3 regions of the Paenarthrobacter sp. NPDC090520 genome follow, and region 3 is predicted to be linked to each of the others. Evidence: riboswitches for the same ligand, from Rfam matches in the RefSeq annotation. Region 3 holds a riboswitch; each other region holds the start of a gene.
The links. A riboswitch is a leader RNA that binds a small molecule or an ion and turns the genes downstream of it on or off. The one in region 3 is predicted to bind thiamine pyrophosphate.

Region 1 (5,392 bases), on a different contig from region 3:
CGGCCGTCGAGACGGCGGCCGCGGCGATCACCACCCCGCCGAGCAAGACCCACACATCCAGCAGCGAGTACGTGGATTCGCGCGCCCAGGTCCGCTTGCCACCGCCGAAGCCACGGGCTTCCATGGTCACGGCCAACCTGGAGGCCCTCCGGACGGCCTGGACAAGGAGCCCAAAGCTCTGCCCGAGCGTGGCCTTCAAGCGTTGCACCGGGCTGCCCTGGGAACCGACACCACGGGCACGCCGGGCCATGCCGATGGTCTGCCACTCCTCCGCCATGAGGCCCACAAGCCGCATCGCCGCGAGGGACCCCAGCACAAAGCGGTGCGGCAACCTGGCCTTCTGCGCCAGCGCGTCCGCCAAGTCCGTCGGGTCGGTGCACGTCATCAGCAGGATTGCCGGCAAGGCGATCGCCAAACCGCGCAGCATGAAACCGAGCCCCAGCTGGAGGGAACCTTCGCTGATGGACCAGAGTCCGACGTCGAGCAGTACAGCGCCGCTGTCCGGCGCCACGATCGCGGTACTCCAGCCGCCGATCGCTGCCGCGATGATGAGCGGCCAGGCCCGGACCCACAGAAGCCGCACCGTCAGCCCGGCCAGCGGGAACAGCGCGAGCTCTGCCACCAGCGCGATCGACGCCGAGACCCAGTCGATGGACAGGGCCAGCACCATGGAAATCAGGAAAACGGCCACGAACTTTGCCAAAGGGTTGGCCCGGGTCAACAGGGCATGGTTGCCGCTCAGGCTCAAGGTCTCCCTCATGACGCACCAGCTTCCTGCTTCTCTGCCTGGTTCGCTGGCGTGAGGTGCAGTTCCGCGCCGCCAAGGACAGCGCTGAATTCCTCGTCGTGGGTCACCGAGACTACGGCCGTTCCTTGGTCCAACAGCTCCGACAGGAACGAGGCCAGTTCGGCCCAGGTATTGGCGTCCTGGCCGAAGGTTGGTTCATCGAGCACCAGCACTTGGGGATGTGCGGCGAGGACCGTCGCCACGGACAGCCTGCGCTTTTCACCGCCGGACAGGGTATAGGGATTCGCGTCCACCAAGTGCGTCAGCCGGAGCCGCTCAAGCAGTTCGTCCACGCGTTCCTCGCCGTGGCCCAGATGCCTGGGGCCGAACATGAGCTCGTCCAGGACCTTGCCCGTGACGAACTGGTGCTCCGGTTCCTGGAAAACGGTGCCGATTCGGGAGATCAGCTGGTCTGCTTTCCACGCGAACGGATCGATCCCGGCGCCTTGGGAAAGTTCGACGGCGGCAGACACCTTGCCGTGCACCGGCGCCAGAAGGCCCGCCATCGTGAGCGCGAACGTGGACTTGCCCGCGCCGTTCGGACCCGTGATGGTCAGTGCTTGTCCGGCCCTGACCTGCGCGGTAACCCCGGCTTGGACCGGCACGGGCGGGATGCTCTTGAAGCCGCGACGCCGGGGCTTTTCCCGGGACACAGCCAGGTCTTGCGCTGCCAGGAGCAACGGTGCCATCTCGGGGACGAGGGTCCGTGCACGGGTTCGTGGAACATAGCCGGGAACCCACACGCCCGCATCAATGAGCATGGTGCGGGCCTCGGAAAGCACGTGGTCCGGCTGCCCGTCCAGGAGAACCCCTCCGCCGGGTTGCAGGACCACGATCCGGTCAACGAGGTCCTTCCAGACCGATACCCGGTGCTCCACCACCACCAGGGTTGCACCGGTCTTGTCCAGGCAGCGGCCAACGGCGTCGCGGACTTCCAGCACGCCGGCCGGGTCCAGGTTGGCTGTCGGCTCGTCCAGGAGGAGCAGCCCTGTCCGCATCGCCAGAATGCCGGCAAGCGCAAGGCGCTGCTTCTGCCCGCCGGAGAGTGCCGCCGTCGGGTGATCCAGCGCCAAGCCGCCATCTGCAGCGGTACGCAACCCGACGTCGTCGAGCGCCTCATGGACGCGCGCCCAAATCTCTGCCCTCGGAACGGCGAGGTTCTCGGCACCAAACGCTGCGTCGTCGCCCACGCGGGACAGGACCACCTGCGTTTCCGGGTCCTGCTGCATCAAACCGGCGCGGCCCCGCTGTTCGCGCGGCAGTCCGCCGTCGATCAGCAGGGAGCCGGTCTCGTCCGAGTCGTCTTCCTCGTCGCCCAACACCCCGGCCAAGGCGTGCAGGAGCGTCGACTTGCCGGCTCCGGAGGGACCCAGCAGGAGCACGCGCTCCCCGGGTTCGATCCGCAGGTCCAATCCGTGGATGGCAGGGGTGGACCGTCCGGCGTGCCGCCATCCCCAGCCCTCGGCCGAGATGGCGGCGGGCCGGCCGCTGTTTGTGGCGGCCATCAGTTGAAGACAGGCTCCGACGCAGCCTTGCGGGATGCGAAAGCGCTCAGCACGCCGGTCTTCGCCAGGCCGCGCGTGGCAACCCAGGAGAGGGCACCGGCGATGATCGCACCGGAGATTGTGCAGAATGCGATGTAGGCCAGTTTGTCGACGGCTTCGTAGGCGATGTTCCAGCCCCACGGGAGGAAGGAATCATTCAGGCCGCAGAAGAGGCCAGCGCCCGCACCCGCGAGAAGCGAGGTGGGCAGGTTGAACTTCTTGTAACGGAACGCTGCGAACACCAGCTCGGCGCCGAGGCCCTGCAGGATGCCGGAGATGAGCACCGTGGTGCCGTACTGGGAGCCCATGATGAGCTCGCCGGTGGCGGCCACGGCCTCGCAGAACAGCGCCGCACCGGGCTTGCGGATGATGAGCATGCCCAGCACCGCCGGGATCATCCAGCCGCCGGCGATCAGGCCGGTGAGCGGCGGGTAGGCCGCGTTCATGGGGATGGATACGATTGCGGCGCCCTGGGACCATGCCCAGAAAATCACGCCGCCGGCGATGGCGATCAACGCTGCCACCACAATGTCTACAACGCGCCAGTTGTTACTGGTCTTCTTCACGCTTGCCGTGGTCATTTCTTTGCCTCCTGAGGTTACAGGAGGGGAAAGTGCTCCCCGGATACCCCGGCTGGCTCACGCCGCCCTGGTCCGGACACTCTGAGAAGCTCGACTCCCTTGCGCCGGTACTAACCGGATCAGGTTCGAGGGTCTGCGGCTGTCCGCACTCTCAGCGCCCTCGCGTCTCCTGCATCGCTGCAGGTTCGACGGCGGCGCTCCCCTGTCGTTATCAATCTGCCCTTATGGGCGAGGTTCAGTTTACACCTGAAGGGGTTTGCGGGGTCATGGAGCGGGTCATAAATCCGTGCGGGGCCGCTCTCCGCCCCGTTCCCCGCCCTTGGGGTCGCAGACCGGGCCGCACAACGTAGCTGAGACAATGGCAGCATGACGGAAACTCCTGGCCCAAGCCATCCTGACGCAGCCAAGCCAGTTGCCGAAGCCCGCCTTGCAGCCAGCGTGATCCTGCTCCGCGATACGTCTGCAGGGCTGGAGGCCTTTGTCCAGCACAGGGTCTCCACCATGGACTTTGCGGCGGGCATGGTGGTGTTCCCCGGCGGCCGCGTGGACACTGGGGATTACGAGGGCTGGGACTACGCACCAGAGCTTCTGGAACGACATGCCAAGGAGTGGCGGCTGAGCTCAATCGCCACAGCAGAACCGGATTCCTCCGCGGCCAGCAGCCAAGCATGCAGGAGCTCCGGCACTGTTCTCGCCGCCGCCATCCGCGAGGTCCAGGAGGAAGCCGGCCTCACGTTGGATCCGGCCGCCCTTCGGCCGTGGGCCAACTGGATCACGCCCGTGGACATGCCCAAGCGCTTCGACACCTACTTTTACGTTGCCAAGCCTGCCCAGGACGCCGCACCGCAACACCAGACCACTGAGGCCTGGCAGTCACTGTGGATGCCCGTTGACGGAATCCTGTCCGCGGAGGCTGAGGGCAAGCTGCAACTCATGCCGCCCACGTACTACCTGCTCAGGGAAATCTCCCGTTTCGACTCCGTTGATGCCATGTGGACCGCGGATCATGAGGTGGTTCCCGTGCTGGCACCACCGGGCTCCCTTGCCGCCTTCCTCAAGGAGAGGGCGAGCCGGGGCTAAGCAGGATCCGCCGGGTTGTTGAGGTTAGGCTGAAGGCATGAACTTCTTCCTCAAGCTTCTGGGCGCAGGCGTGAGCCTCGGCGCGGGTTTCCTTGGCACCAAGCTGGTCAACAAGGGATGGGAAAAAGCCACGGGCAACAAGCCGCCCAAAGGCAACGATGATATGGAGACGAGCCTCCGCTCAGCGCTGACGTTCGCCCTCATCTCGGCGTTTGTCAGCACCCTCATCCAGGTCCTCGCCAGCCGGGGTACGCAGCGCGCCATCGCCCGCTTCGCCAAGTCCCAGGACATCGTCTAGAACCAACGCGGGGTCACTCACGGCCCATGGCGGACGTCCGGATGGGCCGGAAGTGACCCCGCGTTGCCCTAGTCCTCCGAACGCCCCTCGGCCGCACGCTGCACCACGGCTTCCAGCTCGTCCTTGGTGAGCAATTCACGGTGCCCATGCTTGGTACGGTAGGCCGAACGCCCCACCATGTGGGCCGCAACGGGTGCCGTCAGCAACTGGAAGATCCAAGCCACCAGCAGCACGGGCCACACCCACCAGGTGCGCATCTGCAGGCCGATCGCGGCAAGCATGAGGAACAAGCCCAACACCTGCGGTTTGGTGGCCGCGTGCATGCGGCTCATGAGGTCCGGGAAACGCAACAACCCGATGGCCGCACCAAGTGACATCAGGGCGCCCACCACCAGGAACACTGCCGTAACGGCGTCGATCACGAGGTCCACGCCGGTTGCATCAGGAGTCATTGGCCTGTCCCCTTCGCTCAGCCACGAACCGGGCAACGGTCACCGATCCGATAAATCCGATCACGGCCAAGGCAACCAGGAGCATGAGGTTGTTCAGGTGCCGGTTGACCGCCATATCCACCGCCAGCGCAGCGCCAAGGATGGCCAGGAGTACGTCGGAAGCGAGCACGCGGTCCAGCAACGACGGCCCAACGGCGATCCGGATGATCGCCCCGGCCGCGGCGAGGCTGAGGATCACAGCCGTGACAATGAGAACCAGTTCTTTCACAGTGAGGCTCCTTCCATGCCCGGGGCTTCAGCCCGAAGGGCTGCCACTTCCTCGCGGGTGCCCATGATCCTGATCAGTCCGGCTTCGATGTCCTGTACTTCGTGCCGGATTTTCCGCACATCTTCCTCTCCGTAGATGTTGAGCGCGTGCAGGTAGAGCGTGGAGGTGGAGCGGTCCACTTCCACCACCAGCGAGCCCGGGATCAGGGAGATGACGTGGCCGGTGGCCGTCACCATGAGGTCGGCATGGCTCCGCAGCGGAACAGCGACGACGGCGCTGCGCACCTTGGGTCCTTTGACCACGGCCAGGTAGAGGACCAGGAAGCTCGCTGCCACCACTTTGCCGAGGAACATGAGGGCGAAAGGAATGGCGCGGAGGATGT
Region 2 (5,392 bases), on a different contig from region 3:
CCTGTTCCTGCGCCGCCACGGGTTCCACCCCGTGGCGGAACCCGAGGAATCGGATGTGGCTGCCGACGTCGCAATCCTGCTTGATTCGCTGGCCAGCTCCGGCGGTGGGCACGTGGTGGCACACGAGCAAGGCGCCATCTCCGCCATGCTTGCGGCGGTGGAGCGCCCGGACCTGGTGCATTCCCTGGTCCTTGTTGAGCCTGCGTGCCTGTCCTTGACAGCGGAGTTGCCCGCCACGGCTTCACACCGTGCCCTCATGGAACCGCTTTTCGAGATCCGGAACCAACTGAACGACGCCGACTACGAACGCGAATACTTCCGGCGCGCCTTTTCTGCCGAGGCCGGCGGGCAGGAAACACCCGAGGCCAGGCGTTCCGCCAAGAGGCTGCGGCTGCAGGCACCCCCGTGGGAAGCGCAACTGCACATCGTTCCGGGAGTACCTACCTTGGTCCTCACAGGCGGTTGGGAACCGCTCTACGAGGAGATCGCAGCATATCTGCAGGAAACCGGTGCCCTCCGCTGCGCGGCGGCGGGAGGGCACCGGCCCCAGGACTCGGCGGATGGAGACCGGATCATCCGGAAGTTCATCGCCGAGGTTGGGCGGGCCAGCTCAGTTCGCGCGTCCTGACCCTGCAGGCACCTGCAGCTCGGGCAGGTAGACCTTGCCTCCTGCCGCGAGGAACTCCTGGCTCTTTTCCCGCATGCCGCTGTACATGTCCGCAATCGCTGCCTGGGCTTCGGCAGAACCGTATTCATCCCGGATGTCCTGGCTGATGCGCATCGAGCAGAACTTGGGTCCGCACATGGAGCAGAAGTGTGCCGTCTTGGCCGGTTCGGCCGGAAGCGTCTCGTCGTGGAAGGATTCCGCGGTTACCGGGTCCAGGGACAAGGCGAACTGGTCCCGCCAACGGAATTCGAAGCGCGCCTTGGAGAGGGCGTCGTCGCGTTCGTTCGCACCGGGATGTCCCTTGGCGAGGTCCGCGGCATGGGCTGCGATCTTATACGTGATCACACCTGTCTTGACGTCGTCCTTGTTGGGCAGGCCCAGGTGTTCCTTGGGAGTCACGTAGCACAGCATGGCCGTGCCGTAGCGGGCAATCTCCGTGGCTCCAATGGCCGAGGTGATGTGGTCGTAGCCGGGCGCGACGTCCGTCACGAGGGGTCCCAGGGTGTAGAACGGGGCGCCCTTGCACAATTCCTGCTGCCGTTCCACGTTCTCCCGGACCAGGTGGAACGGGATGTGCCCCGGCCCTTCCACCATGACCTGGACGTCGTACTCCCATGCACGCTGGGTCAGTTCGGCCAAGGTGTCCAACTCGGCGAACTGCGCGGCATCGTTGGCGTCGGCGGTGGCACCGGGACGCAGTCCGTCACCGAGCGAGAACGCGACATCGTATTTGGCGAAGATTTCGCACAGCTCATCGAAGTGGGTGTAGAGGAAGTTCTCCTCGTGGTGGGCCAGGCACCAGCCCGCCATGATGGAGCCGCCACGCGAAACGATTCCCGTCACCCGGTTGGCCGTCAGCGGAACGTAGCGAAGGAGGACCCCCGCGTGGATCGTCATGTAGTCCACGCCCTGTTCGCACTGCTCAATCACCGTGTCACGGAAGATCTCCCAGGTGAGTTTGTTGGCTTCGCCGTTGACCTTCTCCAGCGCCTGGTAGATGGGAACGGTGCCGATGGGAACGGGGGAGTTCCGGATGATCCACTCGCGGGTGGTGTGGATGTCATCACCGGTGGACAAGTCCATGACGGTGTCTGCGCCCCATTGGGTGGCCCACTGCAGCTTGTCGACTTCCTCGGCGATGGAGCTGGTCACGGCTGAATTGCCGATGTTGGCGTTGATCTTCACCAGGAACGCCTTGCCGATGATCATCGGCTCGGACTCAGGGTGGTTGATGTTGTTCGGGATGATGGCGCGGCCGGCCGCTACTTCGCTGCGAACCAGTTCGACGTCGCAGTTTTCCCGCAGCGCCACAAAGCGCATTTCCGGGGTCACGATGCCTTGCTTGGCATAGTGCATTTGCGTGACGGTCCTGCCTTCGATGGCGCGGAGGGGAACGGGCTGGGCACCCTTCCATTCCGCCGAGGCCGCCCCGCGGCGGACAGCCGACTTGCCGTCGTCGAGCAGGTTGCGTTCGCGGCCGCTGTAGCTTTCCGTGTCCCTGCGTTCTTCAATCCAGGGCTGCCGGAAAGGACGCAGGCCCACTACCGGGTCGCTGCCTGGCCCGGCGGTGCGGTACACCTGCAAGGGAGCGTTGGCCTGGCCGTTCGGCGATGGTTCCAACGCGATTTCGGTGACCGGTACGCGGATGCCGTGGCGGGGATCTTCCAGCCAGGCCAGCGAATGGGACTTCAGCGACTGCGTGACCGTCTCCTCTGCCGTAGCAGACTGGTTTTGGGCAGGGCTGTGCTGTGTTTCTGTGGTGCTCAAGGATTACTCACTTCCTTCGCCGGCATTACCCGGACAGGTTCAACGGTCGCAGACTGCCTCAGTCCGATCTCAGCCCCTGCAAGGGCCCCCGTGTGGTCGTAGACGAAGCTACCACAGCTCCCTGGGTGGTCCCAGTCACAAGCCATCCGGCAGGGCGTGGCTCGTGGGGGAGCACTAGGCTTTTGCCATGGCGAACATCATCGAATTCACCGGTCCCGTGCTGCTCGGAGCCGAGGACGAGCGCCGGGGGCTATGGTCCGTGGATGGCCTGCTGACGTTCATCCGGCCCGCGGCCCGGCCGGACGCCGTGCTGGATGGCTGGGTCCTCCCGGGTTTCGTGGACGCCCACTGCCACATCGGCCTCGGTCCGGGCGGATCGGTGGATGAGGCGACCACCTTGGCCCAGGCGCAAACCGACCTCGCCGCCGGCACGCTGCTGATCAGGGACGCCGGTTCACCCAGCGATACCCGTTGGGTCCAGCAGCGCAAAGATCTCCCGCGGCTCATCCGGGCAGGGCGGCACATCGCGCGGAGCCGCCGCTATCTTCGAGGCCTGGGCCACGAGGTGGAGCCCGAAGAGCTGGTGGAGACAGTGCGCAAGGAAGCCCGCGCCGGCGATGGCTGGGTCAAACTGGTGGGCGACTGGATAGACCGTGGCGTTGGAGACCTCGCCCCGTCATTTCCTGCCGCCGTGGTCAAGGATGCCATTGCCGCTGCGCACGACGAAGGGGCCCGCGTGACCGCGCACTGCTTCGCCGAAGACACCGTGGACCAGATGCTCGACGCCGGCATTGACTGCATCGAGCACGCTACCGGTCTCTTGCCGCGGCATGTGCCCCGTTTGGTGGAGCAGCAGGTGCCGATCGTCCCCACGCTGGTGAACATCGCTACTTTTCCGGACATCGCCGCACAAGCAAGGCCCAAGTTCCCCGACTATGCGCAGCACATGACTGCCCTGTGGGAGCGGCGCCGCGAACGCGTCCTGGAGGCCTTCGAAGCAGGAGTCTCCGTCTACGCGGGTACGGACGCCGGGAGCGTCATCAACCACGGCCGTATCGCGGACGAAATGCAGGAACTGCACGACGCCGGCCTGCCGCCTGCCGCTGTGCTCAACGCTGCCACTTGGGGCGCCCGTGAGTGGCTGGGAGCCGACGCCATCAGCGAAGGCGCGAGTGCCGACGTCGTGCTTTGCGCTGCTGATCCGCGGCAGGAGCTGGCCACAGTCCACAAGCTGAAGAGTGTGGTGTTGCGTGGAACGGTGATCCGCTAGGAATAAATTGAAGCTTCAAGTAATTTAGATAAGTAGAACGCGCCGAACAGCGGCCACCTTCATTACCGGGAGTTTCATATGACCACCTCATCCACCCAGGACCTGCTGCCTGCCGAACTCACCATGGGCACGGTGATGCTCAAGGTCGGCGACATGAAAGTCATGAGCGACTACTACCAGCGCGCCCTGGGTCTCCAGGTGGTAGCGGAGCAGGACGGCGGAGTGTATTTGGGCCGCTTGGGCAAGCCTGTGGTCCACCTTGCCCCCGCTGCCGGCCTTCAGATCCCCGGTCGGGGCGAGGCGGGCCTCTTCCACACGGCAATCCTCTTCGAAGACCAGCCGTCTTTGGCCGCCACGATTGCGACCGCCGCGCAGTACGAGCCGCGGGCCTTCGTTGGCAGCGCGGACCATTTGGTGAGCGAAGCTTTCTATTTCACCGATCCCGAAGGCAATGGCATCGAGCTGTACTACGACAAGCCCCGCGAGGTCTGGCAGTGGGACGGGAAGAACGTGGTGATGGATAACGTGGCGCTTCCGCCGCAGGCCTACCTCCAGCAGTACCTGAGTGAAGAGGCTGTGACCGGACAGGCCCGGGCCGGCGCGGGGATCGGGCATGTCCACCTGCAGGTGGGTGACGTGGCCACGGCGCAGAAGTTCTACGTGGACACCCTCGGCTTCGAGCGGACGGCCGGGTGGCATGGCCAGGCGCTGTTCGTTTCGGCCGGCGGATACCACCACCACATGGCGATGAATGTGTGGAACAGCCGCGGCGCAGGACCGCGCCGCGACACCCTGGGCCTCGGTGAAGTGTTGATCGAAGTCCCTGGAGACGACGACGTGCAGGCCCTGGCTGACCGCCTCAAGGTCGCCGGGCTGCAGAGCCACCACACCGGGAAGGAACTGCGTTTCGAAGACCCTTGGCGGAACCACTTGCGGGTTGCCGTCCGCTAAGGGCGTGTCGCGCCCGTCGGGTGCCGGCTGCACTAGGCTGGGCAGTGGCGGGAAGGGAGCCTGCGGGTCCGTTTCCGCGACTTGTCAGCACGACGGAATGAGAGTAGTTCCCATGGGCTTTGCCGAAATTTTTGCAGCCACCCACGACGAAGCACTTAAGCGGGCCGCGGCCCTCGAAGGCGGCGCCGACGTCGCCGGGTCCGCCGTCCGGATCGATGGCATCACTGATTTCGAAGTTGAACAACTGGGCGATCTTGCCGGGCAGGCTGTGCATGCTGCCGGCGCCGATTACGAGCTGGCGTTGGTGGACGTCACCAGCGACGCGCTCCTGGGCGTCCCCGAGGCCATGGTGCGCGCGCTTGCCGAACTCCTCACTTATGAAAGCGAGGGCGACGGCAATGTCCTGGATGACGTCGCAGCCGCCTGGGCGGAGCAGGATGACATGCCGTTCGACGCAACCGCATCCCGTGGCTACGTCCAGCAGCTCGCCGCGCTGGCCACGGATGTGGAGAACGCGGACCGGGCCGGACTCTACGTCTGGTCGGTTGGCTGATCCTTTCACCACCTTGTGCCGTTGCCGGTGTGTGGGCAACGGCACACCGGGCTGGACCGGCCAAGTCGTAATTGCGCGTCCCATCTGGCACAATGGACAGGTACTCGATCGGTGCGGCCCCTCTCTCCGTGCACGTATCTTGTCCTTCGAACCCCTTAGTATGGCCCGCCCCACGGGTGCAGAA
Region 3 (5,392 bases):
ATCTCGGAATCCACAAGTTCCAACCGCGTGGCCAGCGTCAAGGGTTCCACGCGGCTTGAGGCCAAGAAGCAGCGCCGCCGCGAGTCCCGCGAGACGGGCCGCCGTCGCCAGGTCATCACCGAGGCCGAGTTCCTTGCCCGCCGCGAATCAGTGGACCGGCAGATGATCGTGCGCCAGCGCGACGACAGGATCCAGATCGGTGTCCTGGAGGACGGCGTCCTTGCCGAGCACTTCGTTTCCAAGACCCAGCAGGATTCGCTGATCGGCAACGTGTACCTGGGCAAGGTACAGAACGTGCTGCCTTCCATGGAAGCAGCGTTCGTTGACATCGGACGTGGCCGCAACGCGGTCCTCTATGCCGGCGAGGTGAACTGGGATGCCGTCAACCTTGAGGGCCAGCCGCGCCGGATCGAAAACGCCCTGAAATCGGGTGATTCCGTCCTTGTGCAGGTAACCAAGGATCCCGTCGGGCATAAGGGTGCACGCCTGACCAGCCAGATTTCCCTTCCGGGCCGCTACCTGGTGTACGTTCCCGGCGGTTCCATGACGGGCATCTCACGCAAGTTGCCCGACGTCGAGCGCAACCGCCTCAAGCGGATCCTCAAGGACCGTTTGCCGGAGAACGCCGGGGTCATTGTCCGTACGGCAGCCGAAGGGGCCTCGGAAGAGGAACTGACCCACGACATCAACCGCCTCCGCGCCCAGTGGGAGGGGATTGAGGGCCAGGCCTCCTCCACGAAGGTCCTGGCACCCGAGCTGCTTTATGGCGAGCCCGATTTGACCATCAAGGTGGTCCGTGACGTCTTCAACGAGGACTTCTCCAAGCTCATCGTTTCCGGCGATGATGCCTGGGACACCATTGAGGCTTATGTCACCTATGTTGCGCCGGACCTGGTGGGCCGGCTCGAGAAGTGGACCAAGGACCAGGACATTTTCTCGGCATGGCGCATCGACGAGCAGATCCACAAGGCCCTGGAACGCAAGGTCTTCCTGCCGTCGGGTGGATCCCTGGTGATCGACCGTACCGAGGCCATGACTGTGGTGGACGTCAACACCGGCAAGTTCACCGGCAGCGGTGGAAACCTGGAGGAGACCGTCACCAAGAACAACCTTGAGGCCGCCGAGGAAGTAGTCCGCCAGCTTCGCCTGCGCGATATCGGTGGCATCATCGTCATCGACTTCATCGACATGGTGCTCGAATCCAACCGGGACCTGGTGCTGCGCCGCCTGGTGGAATGCCTGGGCCGGGACCGTACCAAGCACCAAGTGGCGGAAGTGACCTCCCTTGGCCTGGTGCAGATGACGCGCAAGCGCATGGGCACAGGCCTGCTCGAGGTCTTTGGCGAGCAGTGCGAGCACTGTGCCGGACGCGGCGTGGTGACTCACGACGAACCTGTTGAGCACCGTCGTGCAAACGCTGTTGCCGCCGAGCAGCACCGGCCGCACACGGAAACCCAGCAGCAGCCTTCCAGCCGGACTGAGCGGAAGCGCCGCCGCGGCAAGGGCGGGGGACAGCCGGCAGAGAGCTCGACGCCGGTCCACACCGCAGCTTCGCCTGCGCCTTCGACGCCGGCTCCGGAGCCAGTGGATCCGGCACGGCAGGCCAAGGCCCAGGCCACCAGGGCTGCCCTGGCCACGATCGCCGCCGCAGCGCACGCTGCCCACCTGCACGACGACGAGGTTCACCGGGCCGAGGAAGAAGCACGTGCGGCGGCCGCCGCCGCAACCGGGGCTGGCGCAGAGCATTCTGATGAGGTGCCCGATTCGGGCGCCGTCGAGGGCGCCCCGCGTGCCACGCCGGTGCTCCGGTTTGGCGGTGAAGAGGTTGCCCTGCCCTTCGTGGAACACCACGAGGAGCCGGCTTCGGAGAAGCCTGCCATGACTCTGGACCTGTTGGCTGAGGCTTTCTCCCACCTGGGTGGGGGTCCCGTGGCTGTCGAAAGCCAGGCTGGGCCCGCTGCCACTGTTGCTGCTCCCGCGGAAACCGTCCCCTCCCGGCAGGATCCTGCGGAGGAAAGCGATCCGTCCAGTCGTGCCCGCGGCCGGCGTGGGCGCCGGAACCGCAGCGCCAGCCGGGCGCAGGGTGCCGCCAACGAGACCACGGTAGAGCACCATGAGGTGTCCGCGTCCACCGGTGGGGGAGCGGCCCATGAAGCCAAGGCGCCGCAGGAGCAGGCCAAGAGGGAGTCCGCTGCTTCTGAGCCGATTATCCTCGGCGTGGGGGTTCCGGCCTCGGAACTCTAGGCATTGCCAACGTCATGTAACCGACGAAGGGTCCGGCAGTAACTCCTGCCGGACCCTTCGTCCGTTAGGCTTGGTCACTGACACGGGGTGCCAGGCGTTGGGCCGGGCTGAGATCCAGACCCGTTGAACCTGTCCGGTTAGCACCGGCGAAGGGATGTCCCTCATGACTTCATCGTTGAAATCAGCCGTCTACGCCGTCGCAAACACCGGCCGGCGGACCCCGCGCGTCCTTAGCATCGCGGGCTCCGACCCCTCCGGCGGCGCTGGAATCCAGGCAGACCTGAAAAGCATTGCCGCCCACGGCGGCTACGGAATGGCCGTGGTCACGGCGCTCACGGCGCAAAACACTTTGGGCGTCACCGCCGTCCATGTTCCGCCCGTGGACTTCCTTAGGCAGCAGCTTGAGGCGATCAGCAGCGACGTATCCATCGACGCCGTCAAGATCGGGATGCTGGGAGACGCCGAGGTGATTGGCGAGGTGCGTCGCTGGCTGGAGGAGGTGCGCCCCGCCGTCGTGGTCCTTGACCCGGTGATGGTAGCTACCAGTGGTGACCGCCTCCTCCGGGAATCCGCCGAAGCCGCCCTGCGCAGCCTTTTGCCGGTGGCGGACCTCATCACCCCCAACATTCCTGAACTCGCCATGCTGCTGGGCGAGCCGGAAGCGACGGATTGGTCCACTGCCCTCGAACAAGGCAAGCGGCTCGCGGCCGAATGTGGAAACACCGTGCTGGTGAAGGGCGGACACTTGGCGGGAGCCGAGTGTCCCGATGCGCTCGTTAATACCAGTGGATTGCTGCGGCAGGACCTTGTCTCGGTGGCGGGGCCACGGGTGGAGACGAAGAACAGCCATGGAACGGGCTGCTCGTTGTCCTCGGCCCTGGCTACGGTCCAGGCGCGGACGGGAGACTGGGAAGCGTCGCTGCGGGAGGTCAAACCCTGGCTCCTGCAGGCCCTGGCCACCGCGGATGTGCTGGAGGTGGGCCATGGCAGTGGCCCCATCAACCACTTCCACCATGCACAGCAGGCCGAAGGCCCGGGGGCTTTCGCCGCCCGCCTGTGGGAGGAAGCGGCACCTGAGCTGGACGCCATCCATGGCCTCGAATTCATCCAGGGGCTGGAGTCGGGCAGCCTTCCCGAGCCACAGTTCAACTATTACCTCGCGCAGGATGCCCTTTACCTGAACGGCTACTCGCGGGTGCTGGCACGGGCAGGTGCCCTCGCTCCCACCGAGGAAGAGCAGCTGTTCTGGGCCAGGTCCTCGCAGCTCTGCCTCGAAGTCGAATCCGAACTGCACCGCAATTGGCTGAGCACGCGGGAGGCCGCAACCCACACCGGACCTGTCACCAAGGCCTACGTGGACCACCTTCTGGCGGCGTCGGCCTCTGGAAGTTACGGTGTGCTGCTCGCGGCCATCCTGCCCTGTTACTGGCTCTACGCCGAGGTGGGACACCGGCTCCACGCAAGTTACGTCACAGCAGGTTCCCCGTCGGAGCACGCGTATGCGGACTGGTTGAAGACCTACGCCGATGAAGACTTTGCCGAGGCCACCCGCAAGGCCATCGGCTTTACGGCCGCGGCCGCGGTCGTCGCCTCCAGCCACGACCGGGCCGCCATGGTGGAGGCTTTCGCCCATTCGTGCCGCTACGAGACGGCCTTCTTTGACGCCCCGCGGTTGCACGCGTAAAGGCCGCCCGCGCGTCGAAGTGGTGAATTCCCGGCAAAGTGTCCCGGAGCCTGTAGGCTGTATGGGCACGGTGCCGGGAAAGTCCGTTCCTACTGGTGACTAGCGTCACGCGGTGGCTTCCGGACCCGGCCTCATTTGCAGCCGAGGGTCGAACTAGCGTAATCTTGATCTTCGGTGCTTACGCCAACACTTGGGTTATGCCCCCTGGAATTATTCACGGGATGACTCGCGGGCTTCGATCTGGAGTCCACGGCGTTGAGGCACAGCGTGAACCAGGCCTGATTCCGGTTCGAGTTCCGCACGCAAATTTAGTAAGAAACGTCGAGAGAAGTGAGTACCCCAGTGGTGTACGCGATTGTCCGCGCAGGCGGCCGCCAAGAAAAGGTTTCCGTTGGAGACTACGTAACGCTGAACCGCGTCCCCGGTGGAGCCGGCAGCACGCTTGAGCTGCCCGCCTTGCTCCTGGTTGACGGCGACAAGGTCACCTCCGCTGCTGCGGACCTGGCCAAGGTGAAGGTCACGGCCGAGATCCTGGAGGACCTCCGTGGTCCCAAGATCGTCATCCAGAAGTTCAAGAACAAGACCGGCTACAAGAAGCGCCAGGGTCACCGTCAGGAACTGACCAAGATCAAGATCACGAGCATCGCGTAACTTTCCTTACGCAGTTCAGATTTTCAGTTTCCCCACATATTTAGAGGCAGGCATTTCACATGGCACACAAAAAAGGCGCGAGCTCCACTCGCAACGGTCGTGACTCCAACGCACAGCGCCTCGGCGTCAAGCGTTTCGGTGGCCAGGTAGTTTCCGCAGGCGAAATCATCGTTCGCCAGCGTGGAACCCACTTCCACCCCGGTGCAGGCGTGGGTCGCGGTGGCGACGACACCCTGTTCGCACTCCAGGCTGGTGCGGTTGAGTTCGGTACTCGCCGCGGCCGTCGCGTAGTGAACATCGTTGCTGCTGCAGCTGCAGAGTAACAACACGTTCTGAACCGGTGGAGCGGGCCCAAAAGGCCCGCTCCACCGTTCTTTTAACCGCATTACAATCGTTCGGGGCGCCCGGTGTGCGCCGGACATGGCATTCGCGCTGTTTACAGCGACAGAGGAGATAGACGTGGCGAGCTTTGTAGACCGGGTAGTCCTGCACGTTTCAGGCGGTACCGGCGGCCACGGCTGTGTTTCCGTCAAGCGTGAAAAATTCAAGCCACTCGGCGGACCCGACGGCGGCAACGGCGGCAATGGTGGCGACGTCATCCTCCGTGTGTCGTCGCAAACCACCACGTTGCTGGACTACCACCACGCTCCGCACCGCCACGCTACCAACGGTGGCCCCGGCATGGGGGACTGGCGCGGCGGCAAGAACGGCGAAACCCTGGTCCTTCCCGTACCCGACGGTACGGTGGTGAAAACCAAGGATGGCGACGTACTGGCTGACCTCGTGGGGGAGGGCACGGAGTACATCGCGGCC

Region 1: another riboswitch for thiamine pyrophosphate. It lies ahead of ACIQTZ_RS21290 (ECF transporter S component); the one in region 3 lies ahead of thiD (bifunctional hydroxymethylpyrimidine kinase/phosphomethylpyrimidine kinase).
Region 2: another riboswitch for thiamine pyrophosphate. It lies ahead of thiC (phosphomethylpyrimidine synthase ThiC); the one in region 3 lies ahead of thiD (bifunctional hydroxymethylpyrimidine kinase/phosphomethylpyrimidine kinase).

The regions. Positions count from the first base shown of each region.
Region 1 covers NZ_JBIVXM010000025.1:22,556-27,947, forward strand. Annotated here, with positions in the region: gene ACIQTZ_RS21280 (energy-coupling factor transporter transmembrane component T family protein) at 1-760, opposite strand, end outside; gene ACIQTZ_RS21285 (ABC transporter ATP-binding protein) at 757-2,292, opposite strand; gene ACIQTZ_RS21290 (ECF transporter S component) at 2,292-2,912, opposite strand; TPP riboswitch at 2,991-3,126, opposite strand; gene ACIQTZ_RS21295 (NUDIX hydrolase) at 3,279-3,992, shown strand; gene ACIQTZ_RS21300 (DUF4235 domain-containing protein) at 4,030-4,290, shown strand; gene mnhG (monovalent cation/H(+) antiporter subunit G) at 4,359-4,742, opposite strand; gene ACIQTZ_RS21310 (monovalent cation/H+ antiporter complex subunit F) at 4,732-5,010, opposite strand; gene ACIQTZ_RS21315 (Na+/H+ antiporter subunit E) at 5,007-5,392, opposite strand, start outside.
Region 2 covers NZ_JBIVXM010000001.1:523,944-529,335, forward strand. Annotated here, with positions in the region: gene ACIQTZ_RS02490 (alpha/beta fold hydrolase) at 1-628, shown strand, start outside; gene thiC (phosphomethylpyrimidine synthase ThiC) at 611-2,434, opposite strand; TPP riboswitch at 2,429-2,536, opposite strand; gene ACIQTZ_RS02500 (amidohydrolase family protein) at 2,622-3,704, shown strand; gene ACIQTZ_RS02505 (VOC family protein) at 3,783-4,655, shown strand; gene ACIQTZ_RS02510 (hypothetical protein) at 4,768-5,208, shown strand.
Region 3 covers NZ_JBIVXM010000002.1:60,581-65,972, forward strand. Annotated here, with positions in the region: gene ACIQTZ_RS02930 (Rne/Rng family ribonuclease) at 1-2,244, shown strand, start outside; TPP riboswitch at 2,318-2,416, shown strand; gene thiD (bifunctional hydroxymethylpyrimidine kinase/phosphomethylpyrimidine kinase) at 2,408-3,928, shown strand; gene rplU (50S ribosomal protein L21) at 4,271-4,579, shown strand; gene rpmA (50S ribosomal protein L27) at 4,639-4,902, shown strand; gene obgE (GTPase ObgE) at 5,039-5,392, shown strand, end outside.